2 regions of the Aerococcus sanguinicola genome follow, and region 2 is predicted to be linked to the other one. Evidence: predicted binding sites of a transcription regulator. Region 2 holds the regulator's gene; the other holds the start of a gene.
The links. The regulator CtsR, encoded in region 2, represses protease genes until heat stress. The targets are predictions, from matches to a motif close to TTGGTCAAAAAAGGTCAAANA.
Positions count from the first base shown of each region.

Region 1: AWM72_RS07365 (ATP-dependent Clp protease ATP-binding subunit) is a predicted target of CtsR. The motif match lies at 5,194-5,214, and genes of this name have one in related genera.

Region 1 covers NZ_CP014160.1:1,644,442-1,655,324, reverse strand. The annotation lists gene AWM72_RS07395 (glucosamine-6-phosphate deaminase) at 1-137, shown strand, start outside; gene thrB (homoserine kinase) at 197-1,072, opposite strand; gene AWM72_RS07385 (homoserine dehydrogenase) at 1,085-2,365, opposite strand; gene AWM72_RS07380 (Mur ligase family protein) at 2,387-3,922, opposite strand; gene AWM72_RS07375 (YkuJ family protein) at 4,020-4,247, opposite strand; gene AWM72_RS07370 (phosphocarrier protein HPr) at 4,663-4,929, opposite strand; gene AWM72_RS07365 (ATP-dependent Clp protease ATP-binding subunit) at 5,298-7,556, shown strand; gene AWM72_RS07360 (peptide chain release factor 3) at 7,630-9,204, opposite strand; gene AWM72_RS07355 (GNAT family N-acetyltransferase) at 9,348-9,788, shown strand; gene ppdK (pyruvate, phosphate dikinase) at 10,053-10,883, shown strand, end outside.
Region 2 covers NZ_CP014160.1:1,092,452-1,103,334, reverse strand. The annotation lists partial or broken gene AWM72_RS09210 (CapA family protein) at 383-1,601, opposite strand; gene AWM72_RS04940 (lactate/malate family dehydrogenase) at 1,698-2,687, opposite strand; gene AWM72_RS04935 (hypothetical protein) at 3,111-3,374, opposite strand; gene AWM72_RS04930 (ATP-dependent Clp protease ATP-binding subunit) at 3,971-6,484, opposite strand; gene AWM72_RS04925 (CtsR family transcriptional regulator) at 6,511-6,972, opposite strand; gene AWM72_RS04920 (carbohydrate kinase family protein) at 7,223-8,161, shown strand; gene AWM72_RS04915 (NupC/NupG family nucleoside CNT transporter) at 8,174-9,379, shown strand; tRNA gene AWM72_RS04910 (tRNA-Pro) at 9,568-9,641, opposite strand; tRNA gene AWM72_RS04905 (tRNA-Arg) at 9,645-9,718, opposite strand; tRNA gene AWM72_RS04900 (tRNA-Leu) at 9,733-9,818, opposite strand; tRNA gene AWM72_RS04895 (tRNA-Gly) at 9,852-9,923, opposite strand; tRNA gene AWM72_RS04890 (tRNA-Thr) at 9,934-10,006, opposite strand; tRNA gene AWM72_RS04885 (tRNA-Lys) at 10,032-10,104, opposite strand; tRNA gene AWM72_RS04880 (tRNA-Val) at 10,112-10,184, opposite strand; gene AWM72_RS04875 (ABC transporter permease) at 10,356-10,883, opposite strand, start outside.

The sequences.
Region 1 (10,883 bases), 550 kb from region 2:
TCGGTGAAGAAAAATCCAAAATCGTCCAAGCGGCATTAGAAGGGCCAGTGACTGAAGAAGTGCCAGCCAGCGTCCTTCAAAACCACCCCAATGCCCTCTTCATCCTCGACCAAGCTGCCGCTAAATATCTAAAGTAAAACTTAATAGGCGATTAAAAAGGCAGCCCGCAAATTTTCTGCGGGCTGCCTTTTTTCATTTAATCTAGCCAGCGTGCGCCCTCTTCGTCGAGGTCCAGTACACGAATCTGAGCATCTTGGATATCATGGCTGAGTATGTCAGCTAAGTCTTCAGCATTTTCCTTATGGGCCAGGGTCATGATAGTTGGCCCAGCGCCACTTAAGTAAGTGCCATAAACACCAGCCTGTCCGTCTAAGCTTTGGCGCACTTGCTTAAGTTCAGGAACCAAGGGGCTACGGTAGGTCTCATGCAAGAGGTCCATCTCCATAAGATGGCCAGCTTCTTCCAATTCGCCGACAGCTAGCTTACTAGCTAGGACATTGCCGATACCATTGGCTCTCACAGCTTGGGCGAAGTCCAATTGCTTGGGGAGGACAGCCCTTGCCTGACTAGTCAGGAGCTGCTTATTAGGAATGGTCACCACAAAGGCAATGTGGGGGAAGGTATGCTTGGTCCATAAGACCCGGTCGGCTTCCAGGGCCACCCCTATCACTAAGCCTCCTGCCAAGGCAGGCGCCACATTATCCGGGTGCCCTTCAATCGCATTGGCCATATTAATCTTCTCTTCTTCTGACCAGCCTTTTTGTCCTAAACGGTCGGCTAATTCAATCCCTGCAATAATAGCGCTAGAACTTGATCCTAGGCCTCGCGCTGAAGGAATATCGGAATGCATAGCGAGTTTATGGGCAGGCACTTCTGGGGCCAATTTTTGGATGGTTTGGATGATCAGGTTGTCCTCACCGTGAGGAATGTCATCGCCCAAGTCATGGTCAATCCACCAAGCATCAGCTGGCTCTAACACATCCATGGTTAAGTAGAGGCTGACCGCTACACCAATTGAATCAAAACCAGGGCCCAGGTTAGCTGACGTCGCAGGTACAAGTAAACGTGTCATCGTCCGCCTCCTCTAGTCTAAGACATTATAAGAAGCAGCGCATGCCATCTGGTCAGCTTCCTCTACGAGTTCAAGCAAATATGCCTTCTCTTCCATAGTCATCAAATCCGTCACCACAACTACCTCAGCTTCTTCACTGTCGCTAGGCAGTTGAAGGACATGGGCAAGGCTGATATTTGCCTTGGCAAAAAGTTCCGTCAAACGGGCAAAAGCGCCGGTTTGGTTGACCAATTTAAAGCGGAAGAAGGCCCGTCCTGTTACATCCTTGGCCTTTGACCAAGTGCTTTCCCGGTTAAAACGGGCAAAAGGTGCGCCAACTGTGCTTTCATTCATGTTGCGACCAATCGCAATAATATCAGCCACGACGGCAGAGCCTGTTGGTAAGGCGCCAGCCCCCGCACCATAGAACATCAATTCCCCACTAGCTTGGCCAACCGTATAAACAGCATTCATTTCTGCATTAACCGTAGCTAGAGGATGGCTATTAGGAACAAGGGTAGGCGCTACTTCAGCATAGACCTGGCCATCCTGGCAAGAGGTCGAACCTAATAATTTGATGATATAACCGAGCTGCTTAGCTACTTGGATATCAGCTTGTTTAATTTGACTAATCCCTTGAATAGGAAGGTCATCTAGGCTAATCTCTGCTCCAAAAGCCATCTTAGTCAGAATAACTACCTTACGGCCTGCATCCAGACCTTCGACATCAGCTGTTGGGTCAGCTTCTGCGAAGCCAAGTTCTTGGGCATCCTTTAAAACCTTTGCATAGTCTGCCCCCTCTTGGGTCATCCGGCTGAGGATATAATTCGTGGTTCCATTGAGAATTCCCCGCACTTGGACCAATTCATCAGCCACAAGCGAATTAGATAGGGCACGGAGAATGGGAATTCCCCCAGCAACCGCCGCTTCGTAATAAAGATCGAGGCCTTTTTCCTGGGCTAAGTGGCTGAGGCTTGCCCCATGGACAGCGATCAAGTCTTTATTCGCTGTCACCACATGCTTGCCGGCATTAAGGGCTGCTTCAATGCAGTGTTTAGGGAAATCAATTCCCCCCATCAATTCTGCCACAATTGCAATCTCAGGATCATTTAGGATGTCATCCAGCGATTCTGTTAGAGGAATTTGTTCAGCTAAGTCTCCAGTGACTTCATCCACAGACTTCACCAAGGCCGTCTTCACAACAACTTCCTTACCGAGGATAGCTTGCATCTTCTCCTGGTGTTGGAGGATAATTTCTGCCGTCCCTCCCCCTACTGTCCCTAAACCTAGTAATCCAATATATAGTTTATCCATCTTTCGGACCTCCTCTTTCTCTTACTTAGAAGTTGACTGCGCTTTGTCATAGACTTTCAATTCAGCCTGGGCATAGTGCACATCCCCTAAATAGTCTTCCTTATTACCATTAATCTTCATAAAACATTCATCGCCCTTACCGGCTAAAAGAACCACATTTGGCGCTTGGTCTGCCGCTGCATCCACAAAAGCTTGGTGGATGGCTTGAGGTCGGTCCAATATAATCTCTGCTTGGCCACCAGCCTCTAAGACATGCTGGTGGAGAGTTTGACAGATCGTTTCAACAGACTCGGTACCTGGGTCATCCATGGTCAAGTAAATGGCGTCCGCCTCCTGGGCAGCAACCTGGGGCAAGTCTTCGCGCCGACCGATCCCGCGATTTCCCGGTGCCCCAAAGACAATCCGGTAGCGGTGGTCAGGGAACATCTGCTTAGCAGCATGGAAAAGCTGCTCAAAACTCAAGAGATTGTGGGCAAAGTCCACGATAGCCTTCAGCTGGCCATCAGCTGACTGAAAGACCTCCATGCGTCCTGGTGCCTTAATTTGAGCCAAGGCTTGGTTAATCAAGGCATAAGGAACACCGTAATGACGGGCAATGGCTATAGCGACCAGGGCATTTTCCACGTTGAAGATTCCCTGCATACTCATAGTCATTTCTTCCTGCCCTTCCGGATCGTGGAGGGTAAAGCGCTGGCCGTCCGCTTGCGCCTGGATATCTGTCGCATAGTAATCAGCGCTCGCATCATTGAGACTCACTGTTATAATCTCTTCGACTTCGGGACTCCTTTGGGCACGGTCTAGAATACGGTCGTAGTGGTCGCTATCTTTAACGAGAACGGCACACTTGGCCCGGTCAAAAATTTTAAGCTTGCTTTCAAAATAATCCTCAAAATTAGGGTGTTCATTAGGGCTGATATGGTCTCTTGAAATATTTAAAAAGGCTGCCACATCAAATAGGACTTGATCGACCCGACGATACTTCAAAGCCTGGCTGGACACTTCCATGGTCATGAAATCGCGCTGGCTCTGACGGGCATGGTCAAAGTGCTTAAACAATGGCAAGGATTCCGGCGTCGTTAGCTGGGAAGCGCCCCGATCAATCCCATCATCGAAACGATTAGAGGAGAGGAAGGCTGTTGCTGGCTTGCCTTGGTCCTCTTGGTAGGCATCGAGGATGGCATGGAGATAGGCTGTGGTCGTCGTCTTGCCCTTGGTTCCCGTAATCCCAATCAAGTCAAAGTCCTGGTAGGGAGACCCATAAAAAGCGTCAGCCACTAAGGGCATTGCCCGGCGGACATCGCGCACCTGGCAGTAAGGAAGGTCAACTTGGGGATAATGATCTTCCGCTATATAAGCGACCGCTCCCTTGGCCTTAGCCTGGTCAAGAAACTTCGGATCAAAGTGTGCCCCCTTACAAAAGAACAAGCAGCCCGGCTCAACCTCTCTGGAATCATAGCTAATTTGCTTAACTTCCAAAGCTCCCGGCCAATTCAAGTCCACAATTTCATCTGCTTCAGCTAGTCTATCTGCCAGCTTATCCAAGTTCAATGCATTCACTACCGCTCTTCACCCTTCCTTATCCGCTTCAAAAAAAGAGCCGTGCCAAACACGACCCAGCGTTTCAGCAGCTAACTGCCGATAATCGGATTTCGTTCTATTGCAACAATTCAAAGATTTCAATGGCAACTAAGTCAATATCGTCAAATTGGAAGCTTTCATTAATTGTATGGTCATGCAATTCAAAGCTCTCAGTTTCACGATCGTAACGAACTTGGCAGCGTTCCTGACCTTCAAATTCGAAACGTCTTACCTCAATCTCAGAATCATCTGCCGTCATCGCTTCTAAACGGTTAAGAATCGCTTTTAACTGTGATGTTTTCATAAGAAAACTCCTTTCACTATATCCCAAATTACCCTATTAAATATAAAGTAACTTAGCTAAAATTGTACACTAATTCCTTGCTCCTGTGAACAATTATTCTAAATTTCTTAGCCAGAGCTATCCATTCCTCTAGCGTCTTACTTTATTCTAGCATAGTCTCCCAGAGACTTCTTGAACAATGCATGAAAAAATCCCTAAATTATTAAAAAAGCTCTTGCGATAAAAGTTGACAATTGAATGAATAGAGTTTGTGAAGTCGAAGAGGATGGGACAAAAGCCCCAGCCTCTTAAAAAGGAGCTTGTTTCGAAAATCTGTTCCAAAAGTCAGTCCTGAACGACTTTTGGAACAGTCTCACTCTTTATAAAGAAACAAAAAAAATAACCGGTGCGAGCACCGGTTAGTGAAAGTTTTCAATTATTCAGACAAACCTTCGTTTGACATTGTTTCTTTAATAGCTGCGATAGCTTCTTCTTCGTCGCTACCTTCAGCTGTAATTTCAACATCTGCGCCTTTACCAACACCTAAAGACATAACGCCCATGATGGATTTAAGGTTAACAGATTTACCTTTATATTCCAAGTTGATTTCAGATTCAAACTTGCTAGCAGTTTGAACTAATAAAGTAGCTGGACGTGCGTGGATACCAGTTTCAGCAGTAATATTGAAAGTTTCTTTTTGCATAATAAATATCTCCTTAATCTATATTATTGACTTCACTTCGTAGCAGAATACTCAAACTCAAGAGAGATGAACATACTCCTAAATAATAATTTACCACGTTTGCGCACTTGAAACAAGGCCCTGTGGTAAAGATTACTTAATCATATGATACCGCTATCAGTTTTTTTATGCAAGTCTTTACCTAAATTTTTAGCAGATTCACATCTTTATTTTTTGCCAGCTAATTTGTACACTTTCTGGGATAAATTTAAGGCTTAAAACTTGAAAGTCAGTAAAGGTCAATGTATAATGTAGATATAGTCAGTATTGGTCAAGATATCTTGACTCACTACTTGACCAAGTATTTGTAAAGATAAAGGAGTGACCCTATGATTTGTCAACGCTGTGGCAAGCGCCAAGCCGCGATCCATATGTATGCCAATGTTAACGGCAAGCGCCAAGCCATCAACCTCTGCCAACATTGTTATCGCGAAGTCATCAATGATGGCGGCTCCCAAGAAAACCACCAACAAAATAACCCAAACCAAGACCTCCCTTGGAATGACCTTGATAGTATTTTTAGAAGCCTCCGCCAGAACCCGGCAGGCTTCCAGGCCTCTTCCAAGCAGGGAGAGAATCCTTTTGCTAACTTCACCGCTGGTCAAGGGCAAAGTACAAATAATGAACAGAGCCTGCTGTCAACTTATGGCACGAATATGACGAACCTGGCTCAGAATGACCACTTCGATCCCATAATTGGACGCGACAATGAAATTCGCCGAGTGATCGAAATCCTCAACCGTCGGAACAAAAACAATCCCGTCCTGATCGGGGAAGCCGGTGTTGGGAAAACGGCGGTAGTTGAAGGCCTCGCCCAAAAAATTGTGGCGAAGGAGGTCCCTGAAAAACTTCAAAATAAGGAAGTGATTTCCTTAGATGTAGCCTCCTTGGTCCAAGGAACCGGTGTGCGCGGGCAATTCGAGGAAAAAATGCAACAATTAATCCAAGAAGTCAGTGCCAATGATGACATTATCCTTTTCATTGATGAAATTCATGAAATTGTCGGTGCCGGTAGCGCTGAAGGCTCCATGGACGCAGGAAATATCCTCAAGCCAGCCCTAGCCCGGGGTGAGCTCCAATTAGTTGGGGCAACCACCCTCAATGAATTCCGCCAAATCGAAAAAGATGGGGCCCTCGCCCGTCGCCTCCAACCCGTTTATGTGGAAGAACCAAGCGTGGAAGAAACCCTTGAAATTATCCAGGGCATTACGGATAAGTATGAGAAATACCACAATGTTATCTACAGCCCAGAGGCCATTGAAGCCACTGTCCGCCTATCTGACCGCTACATCACTGACCGTCAGCTCCCGGACAAAGCCATCGACCTCTTAGATGAATCAGGCTCGCGCAAGAATCTTACCATTCCTTTTGTGGACTTGGAATCGCTGGACAAGCAAATTACGCAATTGAATGACCTGAAGCAAATGGCAACCGAAGCCGAAGACTATGAAAAAGCGGCCTACTACCGGGACCAATTAGCCAAATACCAAGAAATGCGCGACAACCATGTGGATGTCCCTGAAAAACGCCCCCGGGTGGAAGTCGAAGACATTCAATCCATTGTGGAAGAAAAGACCGGCATCCCTGTCTCTGACCTCCAAGAGCAAGAACAAAACCAGCTCATCAACTTAGAGGAAAACTTGCAGTCCCGTGTCATCGGACAGGATGAAGCGATTGAAGCTGTCAGTCGGGCTATCCGCCGCAACCGGGTCGGCTTGACTGCTGGTGAACGTCCTATCGGTAGCTTCCTCTTCGTTGGGCCGACTGGTGTTGGTAAGACAGAACTTGCCCGTCAACTCGCCCGCGAACTCTTCGGTAGCAAGGATGCCATGGTGCGCTTTGATATGAGTGAATACATGGAGAAACACAGTGTCAGCAAGCTGATCGGTTCACCACCTGGCTATGTGGGCTACGAAGAAGCTGGTCGTTTAACCGAACAAGTCCGGCGCCGCCCTTACTCCCTGATCCTTCTCGACGAGATTGAAAAGGCCCACCCCGATGTCCTCAACCTCTTCTTGCAGATCATGGATGACGGCCGACTCACTGACTCCCAAGGCCGGGTGGTTTCCTTTAAAGACACCATCATCATTATGACCTCTAATGCGGGATCAGCCGGTGTCGAATCCAGCGTCGGTTTCGCCGCCAGCCAGCAAGGTAAGACCAAGACGGTTCTCGACAAGCTGGACGACTACTTCAAGCCGGAATTCCTTAACCGCTTCGACGCCATTGTCGAATTTGAACCATTGACTAAAGAAGAGCTCATTGTCATTATTGACCTCATGCTCAAAGAAATGAATCACCTGCTCAAAGGTCAAGGCATTCAGGTCCAAGTGAGTCCAGAAGCCAAGGATGAACTCGTGGAACTGGGTTATAATCCTAAACTAGGCGCCCGGCCCCTCCGCCGTGTCCTCCAAGAACACATCGAAGACCAAATCGCGGATGCCTATCTCAAGCACCCAGAGTTGAAGGAAATCAGCTTTGACCTGGATGATGACAAGAAGATTACCGTCAGTGAACTGAAGGAAAATAATGCGTCTGACTCGGAATCAGATGTTGATAGTGTGAGTGATGACGAAGAAAGTGAATAACTTCAAAAGATAAAAGTGCAGTCCTGAAAATTCGGGACTGCACTTTTTGATTGTTATAAATATTGTTTTTTTCTTAAAGCAAGCTCTTCAATTCGACATCCGGATACTTGTCTTGGAACCAGCGCTCAGCGAAATTATTTTCAAAGAGGAAGACAGGCTGGCCGTAGCGGTCCTTGCAGAGCAGGTTCCGGCTCGATGACATATTGGGATCGAGGTCGTCTTCGTCAATCCAGCGCGCGGTCTTAGAGCCCATAGAAGACATAATCACTTCAGAATTGTATTCATTTTTCAAGCGATCTTCGAAGACTTCAAACTGCAAGTGACCTACAGCTCCCAGGATATATTCTTCAGTAAACCAGGTCTTATAGAGTTGGATGGCCCCTTCTTGGACCAGCTGCTCTACTCCCTTGTGGAAGGATTTTTGCTTCATCACATTCTTAGGTGTCACCTTCATAAAGAGCTCTGGCGTAAACTGGGGCAGGGGCTTGAACTGAACCTTCTGGCTGCCTGCATAAATAGAGTCTCCGATCTGGAAATTGCCGGTATCATAGAGGCCGATAATGTCCCCTGCAACCGCTTCGCTCGCGTTCTCCCGGCTGTCGGCCATAAAGCGGGTCGTATTATTGAGTTTCAGCTTCTTATCATTGCGGGCCAATTTGACCGTCATCCCCTCTTCGAAACTCCCCGAACAAATCCGAACAAAGGCAATTCGGTCGCGGTGCCGGGGATCCATATTAGCTTGGATTTTGAAGATAAAACCAGACATCTCTGGATCTAAAGGGCTGACCACTTCGCCATCCTGGGTTTCCACTGGACCCGGTGCTGGTGCAAAATCAACAAAGCTATCCAGGAAGGTTTGGACGCCAAAACCAGTCAGGGCAGAGCCAAAGAAGACAGGAGTCAGCTTCCCGTTAAGGATGGCTTCCTTGTCAAAGTCATTGCCAGCTTCCTGGAGCAATTGGACATTCTCCAAGGCTTCTTCATAGAAAATAGAAGACTGGATCGGGTGACTTTGGGCGAGGTCGCCGGATTCATCCAAGGCGAGGAAAGGATCCTCCGCTTCTGGATGGTTGAGCTCGATCCGTTGATTATAGATATCATAAATGCCTTCCAGGCTCTTGCCCATGCCGATTGGCCAATTCATTGGATAGGCATCAATCCCTAAGATATCCTCCAATTCGGCCACCAAGTCCATGGGCTCACGGCCATCGCGGTCCAACTTATTCATAAAAGTAAAGATAGGAATGCCCCGCATGGCACAAACCTGGAAAAGTTTTTTAGTCTGGGGTTCGATCCCCTTAGCCGAATCGATCACCATGACAGCCGCATCCACAGCCATCAAAGTTCGGTAAGTATCTTCAGAGAAATCCTCGTGGCCAGGGGTATCTACAATATTGACCTGGTGACCGTCATAATCGACCTCCATAACGGAAGAAGTAACGGAAATTCCCCGTTTCTTCTCAATATCCATCCAGTCAGACTTGGCATATTGACCAGTCTTTTTCCCTTTGACGGTCCCGGCTTGGCGGATGGCCCCAGAGAATAGTAGGAGCTGCTCAGTAATCGTTGTTTTCCCCGCATCTGGGTGGGAAATAATGGCAAAAGTGCGCCGTTTTTGAACTTCTTCTTTAAGATTCATCTTCTTCATCCTTTATATTTAACTCTAACTGTTTTTTACATCCCCTCATTCTATCATAACTTCTAAGCAAGTAAAATATTAGCCGCTAGATATTTTATTAGCTTTACCCACAGCTTTAGTGCTAGAATTAAGCAAAAAAAGGAATGATGCGCATGAAATTTAAATGGACCCAAGACCTTAACTCCCAAACTTACCAGGATGCCCTGGCTATCCGCAAAGCCGTTTTTATCGGTGAACAAGGGATCGACCCCGCACTGGAAATCGATGACAAGGAAAGGCTAGCTAGACACCTGGTGGCCTATCGAGCTGGTGAGCCCTTAGCCTGCGCCCGACTCCTCCCCCTCTCCCAAGAGACGGCCAAGGTCCAACGCGTCGCTGTCTTGAAGGCCCAAAGAGACCATGGGATTGGGCGAGAGCTGATGGCTGAATGCCAAGCTTATAGCCAAGAACAAGGCTTTAAAGAACTCATCCTCCATGCCCAGGTCGGTCGCGAGAACTTCTACCAGCTATGCGGCTACCAAGGGGAAGGCGACTACTTTGAAGAAGCTGGCATCCCCCACCTGCAAATGCGCCTCTCCTTAGCTGAAAAATAGAGTAAACAGGAAAACAGTTAAACTGACTGCTTTCCTGTTTTTCTTTGAGGATGTATTTTCATCTATAATGCATCACATATCATATAAAAGCTCTAATATCATATAAAACATTTGTGAAAAAAGAATTTTTCCTTCATAGATCTGCATTTAAAAAGCTATTCCGCCCCCTAAGTAGCTATTCACAATCAAAAAAGCGCTTGCAATTATATGTGTTGCATTATATAATCTTTGTGACGTATCACTTAGCAGTCAAAGGAGGCTATTATGTCACAAAATGTTTATGCTTTCACAGAAGGTCATGCTGGAATGCGCGATTTACTGGGCGGCAAGGGAGCTAACTTAGCCGAACTCTGTCGTTTGGGACTGCCTGTTCCCCAAGGTTTTACCATCACGACCCAAGCTTGTCTCGACTATCTTAAAGACCCTAAGCAAGGGCTAAGTACTGACCTTAAAACGGATATTCAAAAAGCCATCCAAGAATTGGAAGCACAAACCCACAAGCAATTTAACCAAAAAGACCAACTCTTACTGGTTTCTGTCCGCAGTGGGGCTAAAATCTCCATGCCAGGGATGATGGATACCATCCTGAATGTGGGCTTAAACGACGAGAATGTGGAGGCTTTGGCCCAAATGACGGATAACCCCCACTTCGCCTATGACTGCTACCGGCGGCTCTTACAGATGTACGCCGATGTGGTCTACGGCTTGGACAGTCAATTATTTGAAGACCGACTCAGCCAGGCCCGCCGCAAAGAAAAGGTCACTGCCGATTACGAGCTCAGCAGCCAGGCTCTAAGAGACTTAGTGGCAGACTTCAAAACCATCTACCAAGAAGAATTGAACTTCCCCTTCCCCCAAGATGTCCACCAACAAATCTATGATGCGGTAGAGGCGGTCTTTAAATCTTGGAACAACAAGCGGGCCCGCGTCTACCGCCAGCTCCACGATATTCCTGATGACCTGGGTACAGCTGTCAACATCCAAGAAATGGTCTTTGGTAATCTGGGGCCCCATTCAGGCACGGGTGTCCTCTTTACCCGCCATCCTGCAAGCGGAGAAAAGGAACTTTTTGGTGAATTCCTAGTCAATGCTCAG
Region 2 (10,883 bases):
TTTCTGCTTGGCTCTCAATTTGGAAAGGGCTATTCGCCTTCCATAGATTTCAAAAGATATGTTCCCACAATTATTACTTTACGATAATCTAAGCCATTGGTCAAATTATTTCTTTCTCAAAAAACGATATTTTACCGTCTTTGAAGCCCTTCCAGAAAGTAAAATCTGCCCCTGACCCAAAGTTCAGAGGCAGTCATATAATAGGAAAGTTTCGACTTGTTCTGCTCCCTCAGATGGTTTATTTGAACCGACAAGTCTTGCAAGGATCTTAAAGATTCTTTACTTTTCATTTCTAAAAAGCTAATTTTTGTATTTATTAACCGAGACTGTGACAATAGTCGCTTAGACCTGGACTTTTATCCCAGCCCATTCATTAACCACTTTAATCATCAATTCCGGGACTAGCTTGGTAGCTCTGCTTGGCTTTTGGCCAGTCCAAACCCACATGGTCCTTAACCGCGGCATAGGCCTGGTCGATTCGTTCTCGGACAACTGGATCAACTCGGTCGCGGTAAGGGCCACCAGCTACGAAATCATCGAGGATATAAGTTTGATAGAGGTATTGCTTGCGGTTGAAGGTCTGGGAATAGGTCCCCAGATCTTCCCGGGCCACCCAACTTGGCCGGGCTTGAGCCTCCTTGATCCGGGTCTTGCCCCCCCTTCTTCTCGAAGGTCAGGTCCATCAAAACCCCGCGCTCGGTCCAAATATCCCCCTCCATCGTTTCTGCACGCTGGTTGGAGAGGAAGTTACCCATAGAATAAATAATCAGCTTCTTATCTCCCTCATGGTCGATAACCTCAGCAGGTTCAATCACGTGAGGGTGGCCACCCAAGACCACATCCGCTCCCCAGGCCACCATCTTATGGTAGCAATCAATTTGTTCCTGGCTTGGTTCCAAGGCATACTCCACTCCCATCTGGGGCATGACGACAGTCACATCTGCAACTTCCTCTGCCCGCTCGATCTCTTGACGCATCTTCTCTTCGTCGAGGTCAGAGAGGCAGGAGGCATAGTCGCTAGGGCTCAGACCTGCCTCCAGACCATTGAAGCCGTAAGCATAGGCGAGGAGGGCAATCTTGATCCCATTGACTTCCTTAACCAAGATATCGGCCTCCTGGCGGGGTGTCTTCGGATAGACTCCCAGGGGCGTCATCCCCCGCTGGCTGAAGCTAGCTGCCGTTGAGCGGAGCCCTTCAAGTCCCGAATCTAAGATATGGTTATGGGCCAGGTCCACCACATCATAACCCGTATCCGCCATGGCATCAGCCACCGCTTCAGGGGCATTGAAGAGCGGGTAGCCGACCAGAGGCTTGCTGGGATCAATCGTCCCTTCAAAGTCCGCCAGACTGAGGTCGGCCCTCTGAATCCAAGGCTTGACATAAGTGAAATTGGGATGGAAGTCGAAAGAGCCGTCGACCTGGGCAGCGCTAGCAAAGATCGGATCATGGTAGAGCAAGTCGCCATGGGCCATGATGCGCGCTTCGTGGACGATTTCTGCTTTCGGCTTCGCTAAAGGACTTGAAGCCGCCTGGCAGCCCGCTAAAGCCAATAAGGCAAGCGATAAGACGATGCGAATACATTGACGCTGGATATTTTTCATTATTTTCTCCTTTAAAGCTTGTCTAAGCAAAGAAAAAAGCCGTCAGCTTCCGCTCCCACAAGCTCTGCTGCGGCTCTGTCTTGACTGATAAGGGGCTTACTGCTTGCGGTAGTCTTGCAGCTTCTCCCGACCAAAGCGGATGGACTGGTCAATGACCGCCACGCTTTGGACTAGTTTTTCTTTTTCCCATTCGTTGAGAGGAATCTGGAAGGTCCGAACAACCCCTTGGCGGCCAATCTGGGCAGGCAGGCTGAAGGTTACCGCTTGGTCGAGGTCATAAATGCCTTGGCCAAAGAAGGTTCCAACAGGCAAGATCGTCTCTTGGTCCAGGACAATAGTCGTCAAAAGTTCCACCACTACCCGGGCAATGGCAGCATCCGTCACACCCGCCTTATCCATAAAGACATCATAAGCCGATTGGACAACTTCCTCTGTCAATTGGTCAACATCGAGGGGGCTAATCCCTTCAAAATAATCGCTCAGCTGGTCAAAGGGGATCCCCTGAACATTGAGATGGCTACAGGCTGCAAAAGAAGACATGCCGTGCTCCCCTAACATGTAGCCGGTCACTGACTTGGGATCGATACCGTAGTGCTCAGCCACCGCGTAGCGCAAGCGGGCTGAATCCAGCATGGTCCCCGTCGATAGGACCCTTTCTTTGGGGTAATGATATTCTGTCACTGCTAGATGGGCCAGGGTATCAACAGGATTGGAGATAAAGACCAGGATGGCTTCCCGGGTGTGCTGACAGATTCCTGACATGACATCATCCAGGACCGGAATATTATCTAGCAAAAGATCCTGACGTTCAGCCGGAATTTCATCTTCGTAGATGTGGGTTGCAGCAACTACAATCACATCCGCATCTGCTAAATCACTATAGTCACCGGCATAGACCCTCACATGCTGGGTCGAACCGAGGCCCATAGCATGGCGCTCGTCGAGGGCTTCTCCCGCTGCCTTCTCTTTTTTCTCATCAATCAAGACAATTTCAGAGAAGAGATTGGCAGCCAAAACATTGGATAAAATTTTGGAACCGACAAAACCTACTCCGACAATGCCTAATTTTTGGCCATAAATTGCCATCAGCCGTCACTCCTTTATGTTATTAATAGGTCAATTATAGCACAGATTAAGGGGATGATGAGAAAATTTTAATTTTTAAGTTGGGTTCGACTTGGCAGAAAGGGAGTGACTTCAGCAAAAGGGAACGATCGACTAAAGCCGCTCTTTTTCGTTTGGGCTCCAGTCATTCAAGCCTAAACGCTCTTGCTCTCACCCTATAGTCGGGTTCGCCAGAGCAGCTTTGGAGTGCTTTCGCAAGTTGGAAACGTGCAAGCGGGGCTTGCCCTTATTCCAACTTACTCCAAGCATCCAAAGCTAAGCGCTCTTGCTCACACCCTAAATAAAAAAGGATTGCCCGCAAGCAATCCCTCGTATTCTTAAACTGTTCTTTTTCCAGTCTTGACCATTGAGTAATAGTTCAGATACTCACCCAGACGGTTTGATCTAATCATCTGACCGGAAAGAGTCAACCAATTGGTAAAGGTCTGATGCCCGATCTTTCCACTTACCGGCTGAAGAATCATCCGAAAAGAAGGGCAACTTGTCGACCAAGTCTTGTCCATGGGCCTTGCCCTTCTTGCCCACCGTATCTAGCAAGTTACTAAAGGTCGATTCATTATCTTCTTCAAAAAATGCAACAGCAGCTACCGCTGTCACTGCAGCGAGAGAACCTAATACAAAAAGTCCCGCCTTTGTTTTCTTATCCATACCATCCACCTCACTTCTTCTGTTTCTAGCATTATACCATACAGGCTTGGCAGCTGAAAAGTTTGCCCTAGATATGATAAACAAAAAGAGTTGGCACCTGGCCAACTCTCTTCATATATCGTTTAGCTTATAGGGGCAGTGTCTCCTGGCTGGTCAACCCACACTTTATAGTCTCGTTTGGGGATTGAGAGCTGCTAACACACACTCCGTAAGCCTGATTGTGGGTTCATTTCTATCAATCCACAGTCAACGAGCTTGTTTGAGTCTTCAGCTCCGCCAGTCCACACTCCGCAGCCGCGTTTGTGTGCTAACCTCTATCAACCCACACTCCATGCTTACCGTTGTGTGTTCAGCTAACCGCCTGCCCTCACACCCTGTGTAGTCGGGTTCGCTAGAGCAGACTTGAAGTGATTTCACCCAATCGGAACGATCGGCTAAAGCCACTCTTTTCCGTTTGGGCTCCAATCATTCAAGTCTAAACGCTCTTGCTCACACCCTTATCTAGTCGGGGTCGGGCTGACAGCTTTCCTGTCACTTCACAAGTCTCCGCCGCAGTCTATGAGACTGCTCTGGCGACTTGCTCCAGTGAAGGAAAGCTAACCGCCTGCCCTCACACCCTGGACTTTCACTAGGCTTTCTTTTTCTTCGCTGCCGTCTTCGTGTTGGATGCGGATGTAGAGTTTGCCTTGGCGTGAGCCGATGGTTAGGCGGTCACCTTCTCCGACGGCTTGGGATAGGATGAGGTCGCTGAGTGGGTCTTCGATTTGGCTTTGGATTTCCCGACGCACGGGACGGGCTCCGTATTCTGGGCTAAAACCTTTTTCAGCGAGGACTTTGATGGCGCCGTGGGTAAGGCGGAGGTCAATACCTTGCTGGGCCAATTGGTCGGCCATGGCATCTGTAAACTTGCGGACGATTTCGCCCACTTGTTCTTGGTTGAGGGAGTGGAAGACGATAATTTCATCAATCCGGTTGAGGAATTCGGGACGGAATTGTTGCTTCAACTCTTCTCGGATACGTTGGCTCATCCGGTCATAGTCATGGCTGACGGACTCCTGGCCAAAACCGACTGTCTTCTCATCACGCAGAGCTGTTGCTCCGAGGTTAGAGGTCATGATAATGATGGTATTGCGGAAGTCCACCATCCGACCCTTGCTATCGGTGATGTAGCCATCATCGAGGATTTGTAAGAGCAGGTCGAAAATATCGGGATGGGCTTTCTCCACTTCATCAAAGAGCACGACTGAATAAGGGTGTTGGCGTACTTTCTCGGTCAATTGACCCCCTTCGTCATAGCCCACATAGCCTGGGGCAGAACCGATCATCCGGCTGGTTGAATATTTTTCCATAAATTCGGACATATCGACCCGGATCAAGTGGCGTTCGGACCCGAAGAGCTCTTCGCTCAGGCTCTTGGCTAATTCGGTTTTCCCGACCCCGGTTGGGCCTAGGAACATAAAGGAACCGATAGGCCGGTTGGGGTCTTTGATCCCGGAATGGGCCCGGCGTACAGCACGAGCCACCGCATTGGTCGCCTCATCCTGGCCTTTGACTCGACGGTGGAGGCGTTCCTCCAAGGCTAAGAGCTTCTGATTTTCCGTTTCGGTGAGCTGGCTAATCGGAATACCGGTCCATTGGGCAATGATTGCGGCAATCTCCTCTTCACCGATCGATAAGTTATAGTTTTGCTTTTTCTTCTTACGCTTGCTCTCTAACTTATTGAGGGCCTCTTCCAGCTCTTTTTGCTTGGCATGAAGCTTGGCAGCCTCTTGGAAGTTCTGCTCAGCCACACACCTTAGCTTGTCTTCTTCTAGTTGCCGGTAGTCGCGAACCAAATCCTGACTCTTGCCAGCTTGGTCCGTTTTCCCTTGGGCATCCAGACGTTTGGTTGCTGCGGCTTCATCCATCACGTCGATGGCTTTGTCTGGCAGGAAGCGGTCGGAAATATAGCGTGCGCTCAAATTGGCTGCCGCGTCAATGGCTTCATCGGTAATCGTCACTTGGTGGAAGTCCGCATAGGCTTGGCGGATGCCAGCCAGGATGGACCGGGTTTCTTCAATTGTCGGTTCATCAACTTGGACTTTGGCAAAGCGACGTTCCAGGGCAGCATCTTTTTCAATATACTTCTGATATTCATTGAGGGTGGTCGCCCCAATCACTTGAACTTCACCGCGGGCTAGGGCGGGTTTAAGGATATTGGAAGCATCCATAGTCCCTTCTGCTCCGCCAGCTCCGATAAGGGTATGCAATTCGTCGATGAAGAGAATGACCTGGCCATCTTGGATGACTTCCTCAATCAGATGTTTCATTCGATCTTCGAATTCACCCCGGTACTTAGTTCCCGCAATCAAAGAGCCCATGTCGAGCATCATCAAGCGCTTGTTCTCTAAGCTTTCGGGGACTTGCCCACTAACAATGGCCTGGGCTAGGCCTTCCGCAATAGCGGTCTTACCCACACCAGGTTCGCCCACGAGGACAGGGTTATTCTTAGTCCGGCGGCTGAGAATCTGGAGGATGCGTCGAGCTTCTTTTTCCCGACCGATGATGGGGTCAAGTTGGCCATTGTGGGCCCGTTTGGTTAAATCCTTGCTGACTGCATCCAAGGTTGGGGTCTTACTCTTGTGAGGATCAACTTTCCCTTGTTTCTTGCGTCCCGACCTATCTAAAGGCAGGCCGAGCATCTGGTAGATGTCACGGCGGATAATATCAGGATCCGCCCCCAAATTCCGTAAAATACGAGTAGCTAGGACTTCTTCTTGCATGAGAGCCAAGAGGATATGTTCGGTCCCTACTAAGGAAGCCCGATTCTTCTTAGCTTCCTCTGTGCTGAGATAGAGCACTTTGTTGGCACGGGGGGAATAGACAGGCTCGCCTAATTCATTATAAGGGTCTTGGCCTGACCCGTAGCCCACGACGAACTCAACCTCTTCTTTGAGGGTTTCATAGTCACCAATATGAGGGCTCAGGACCGCATGGGCGATGCCATCAGGTTCGGCTAAAAGACCCATCAACAGGTGCTCTGTCCCAATGGCATGGTGGCGGAAATCCTTCGCCGCATCTAAGGCATAGGCTAAGGCTTTCTGGGCTTTTTCCGTATAGATTTCTTTCATGGTCTAAACTCCAATCTTCGCGCAGTTTAATGATCGTATTTCAACTTACGAAGCACATTCGTTAAGATCAAGGCGCGTAAGGAATCGGCTTGGTTCACATGGGCCATGACGTCCTTGTCTAAGCTCGCATAGATCAAGCGCGCTTCCAACTTCGTAAGCAAGTCATTCTTGTGTAAATTACTAATAATTGCTTGGGCATCCTTATCTGATAATTCATCGCCAATCAGCTGGATCATCGAATCGATATAGTCCGCCTCATCAACTACCGTCATCTTAACGATCCGGATATAACCGCCGCCCCCACGTTTACTCTCCACATGATAACCGTTCTGGGGAGTAAAGCGGGTGTTAATGACATAGTTAATTTGTGAGGGAACACATTCGAAACGCTCAGCGATTTCACTCCGCCGAATTTCAACATTCGACGACTCCTGTAAGACTTGTTTCAGGTAGGCTTCTATTATATCAGACATGTTTTTATTACGCATTTTTAATCACCTCTAGTCTGACTAAGTTTGACGTTCAACTTTATCATACCGAATTTTCAGCCAAGCGTCAATATCTTTGTCTGGCAAAACTTGACCAAACCAAGCTTTTGCCCCGGTCTAATCGGCTTTAGAACAGCTAATTTTTAAAGCGCTTTCTCTTTACAATTTCATGAAATCGTGCCATTCTTAAGTAGAATTGTGTATAATAGAAAGCGTGCAATCTTATGCAAATTTTAAAGGAGGCAGTGGGATGACGAATGAGTCATATGTCGCAATTATCGGCGGCTTAAACATGGATATCGCAGGGATTTCTGGTCCCATGTACCGGGAGCGGGATTCCAACATTGGTCACATCTACCTGAGTCCAGGGGGTGTCGGCCGTAATATCGCGCACAATTTAGTGCAATTAGAGGTACCGACCTATCTCGTGACCGCTTATGGTGATGATGATTTTGGTTTACTAGTTGAAAAATCATGTCGAGAATTAAATATTTCCCTCGACTATGCAGAGAAATTAGAGGACGAACACACCTCAACCTATCTCTACGTCACAGATAGCGACGGGGATATGATTACCGGTGTCAACGATATGGATATCGTTAAACGTATCACACCGGACTTCTTGGCCGGCCGCTTGGACTTCTTAAACCAAGCCAAGATTTGTGTCATTGACGCCAATGTCTCCCGGGAGACGATTGAGTGGATTGTTGACCATGTCGAGGCGCCCCTCTATGTGGAACCTGTATCGGTTGCCAAGGCGGCACGTTTCGAAGCGGTATTAGACCGGATTGATACCATCAAACCCAACCAATATGAAGCAGAACTCTACACCGGCATCAAGATCTTGGACGAAAAAACTGCCCGTCAAGCCGCTGAGAAGCTTATTGATATGGGGGTTAAGAATGCCTTCATTTCCCTAGGCGCCAAGGGAATGGTCTGCGCCAACTCAGAAGAAACCCACTATGTCCCAGTGCTAGAATCCGACGTGGTTAGCGCGAACGGCGCAGGTGACTGTGCTATGGCAACCATTGTCTGGGCCAACTACCACTACGGCCATGAACTGGACATTAAAGAAGTGACCCAACTCGCCCAAGCTGCAGCGAATTTAGCAACCAGCACCATGCACTCGGTCTACGAAGACCTGTCAATATCAGCTGTTGTTAACCGCGCCCAAGATTATAAGCAATAGGAGGAATATACTGTGGGAATTATTCGGAATCTAATTGGGATCCTGGTCATCTTGGCCCTGGCTGCCCTCTTATCCTACGATCGTTCAAAAATCAAAAACAAAGTTAAAAACATTGTCCTGATGTTTGTCGCTATGTTGGTCCTCACCTTCATCTGCCTCAGGACCTCAGCAGGGATCACTGCTCTGGAAGGCATCTCCAACTTCTTCAGCTGGCTGATTGCCCAAGCCCAAGGCGGGATTAGCTTCGTCTTCGGTGGCATCGTCATCGAAGAAGGCGCCTCAGTCTTCTTCTTCAACGTTCTCTTGCCCCTGGTCTTCATTTCAGCACTGATTGGGATCTTGAACTATATCAAAGTTCTCCCCTTCATCATGAAATGGGTCGGAAAAGGGATCAACTTCATTACCGGTATGGGAGAAGTCGAAAGTCAATTCGCTATTTCAACAGCCGTGCTAGGTAACACCTCAGCTTTTATTTCGATTAAAGAAATTATCCAAAACATGGACCCTCGCTCCCTCTTCACCATCTGCTTGTCTGGGATGTCTGCAGTCGGAGCTTCAACCCTAGCTGCTTATATGCAAATGATTCCTGGCGAATATGTCGTTGTAGCAGTCTTCTTAAACATCTTCGCTGCTCTAGTGATCGCCAGCGTCATGAACCCTTACGAAGCGGAAGAAGTCGAAACCGGCGAAGAATTTGAACTGCTAGAAGAAAGTGCCGAAGACAAAGGCAACTTCTTTGACATGCTTGGCTCATACATCACCGACGGCTTCAACCTTGCTATTATTATCGCTGCCATGGTGATTGGTTTCGTGTCCTTGATCACCTTCCTGAACTCCATTGTTGAAGGGATCTTCGGCATCACCTTCACCGAAACCATGGGCTATGTCTTCTCACCCCTGGCTTTCATTATCGGGATTCCAAGCGAAGACATTGTCAAAGCGGGGAGTCTCATGGCGACCAAGCTGTTGACCAACGAATTCGTTGCCATGGGTGAATTCCAAAGCCTCCTGGGTGGGGCTAGTGCCAAGACCCAGGCTATGGTAGCCACCTACCTGGTATCCTTCTCCAACTTCGGTACCATGGGGATCACCCTCGGCGCCATCAAGGGCATTAGCGAGAAGCAATCCAAGGTCCTTTCCCAATCTTTAGTTAAGGTCCTCTTGGGTTCCATCCTCTCTTCCCTACTCGTAGCCAGCGTAGTCGGTCTCTTCTTCTAAAAGTAAAATAAAGCACAGTAAAAGCGATCGCTCCAAAGCCAGCTTATGGCTCTCGAGCGATCGCTTTTTGCATGGTTCGATTAAAATCAAAGCATAAGGAATGATCACCAATACTATTTATTATACGCCCCTTTTTATCACATGCCACACACAAAAAAGACCTTACAGAGCGTAAGGCCTTAATCGAGTCGGGAAAACAGGATTCGAACCTGCGACCCCTTGGTCCCAAACCAAGTGCTCTACCAAGCTGAGCTATTTCCCGGTATGCACCCAGCAGGATTCGAACCTGCAACCGCCTGATTCGTAGTCAGGTACTCTATCCAGTTGAGCCATGGGTGCGTATAAAATTATAATGCCGAGGACCGGAATCGAACCGGTACGGTGTGTAACCACCGCAGGATTTTAAGTCCTGTGCGTCTGCCAGTTCCGCCACCCCGGCCTATTAACAAGCAGATCCATAAAAAATCAAATAAGCGGAATACGAGATTCGAACTCGCGACCCCCACCTTGGCAAGGTGATGTTCTACCACTGAACTAATTCCGCGTGATATACATGCCGGCTAAAGGACTTGAACCCTCGACCCTCTGATTACAAATCAGATGCTCTACCAACTGAGCTAAGCCGGCATCAAATTCATATTCGAATTTGTTATGATCCGTGGGAGGCTCGAACTCCCGACCCTCTGATTAAAAGTCAGATGCTCTACCGACTGAGCTAACGAATCAAAGTTATGGAGGATGAGGGGTTCGAACCCCCGACATCCTGCTTGTAAGGCAGACGCTCTCCCAGCTGAGCTAATCCTCCATGTCGGTAAGTTGTTTTGTAACAACTATTATATAATATCACAAGTTTTGACTTTCGTCAATAGCTTTTTTGAGATTTTTAAGCTCTCATTCCAAAGAACTGTTCCCTCGTGACGACTTGATAAGTATAGCACAGTTCTTTGGCTTTAGGCAAGAGCTTTTTTTGATTTTTCTAAAATTTTTCCTTCAATTGGCCGAATTCCGTGAAGTAGTGGGGATAGGCCAAATAAGTACAGAGGATACTGGCCACTGCCCCGCAGGACAAAATCATGAAGTAAACCATAATCTGGTACATGATCGCCTGAAGAGGCATGGACCCAGCCATCATCATCCCGGTCATCATGCCCGGTAAGGTGACCAAACCCAGGGTCCGCATCCCATCGATGGTCGGTTGGAGAGCCCCCTTGATGGTATCATGGATGATCGACCAGGAGGCCTGCTTGGTCGAGGCGCCGAGAGCCAGCTTCTCAAAGACTTCCTGGCGGCGGGCATCGAAGAGAGTGTGCATATTATTAAAGCATAGCCCAACAATCTTCATGCCGTTACCCGCCAGCATGCCGGTAATCGGGATCATCTGCTGGGGCACAAATTGCAGGGTGCCAGATAGGACCAAAATTAGCACCGATAGTCCAATCCCTGAAAAGATCGCTATTAGGGAAATCTTAAAGGCATTGCTTAGACCTTGGGCACGCTTCTTGGC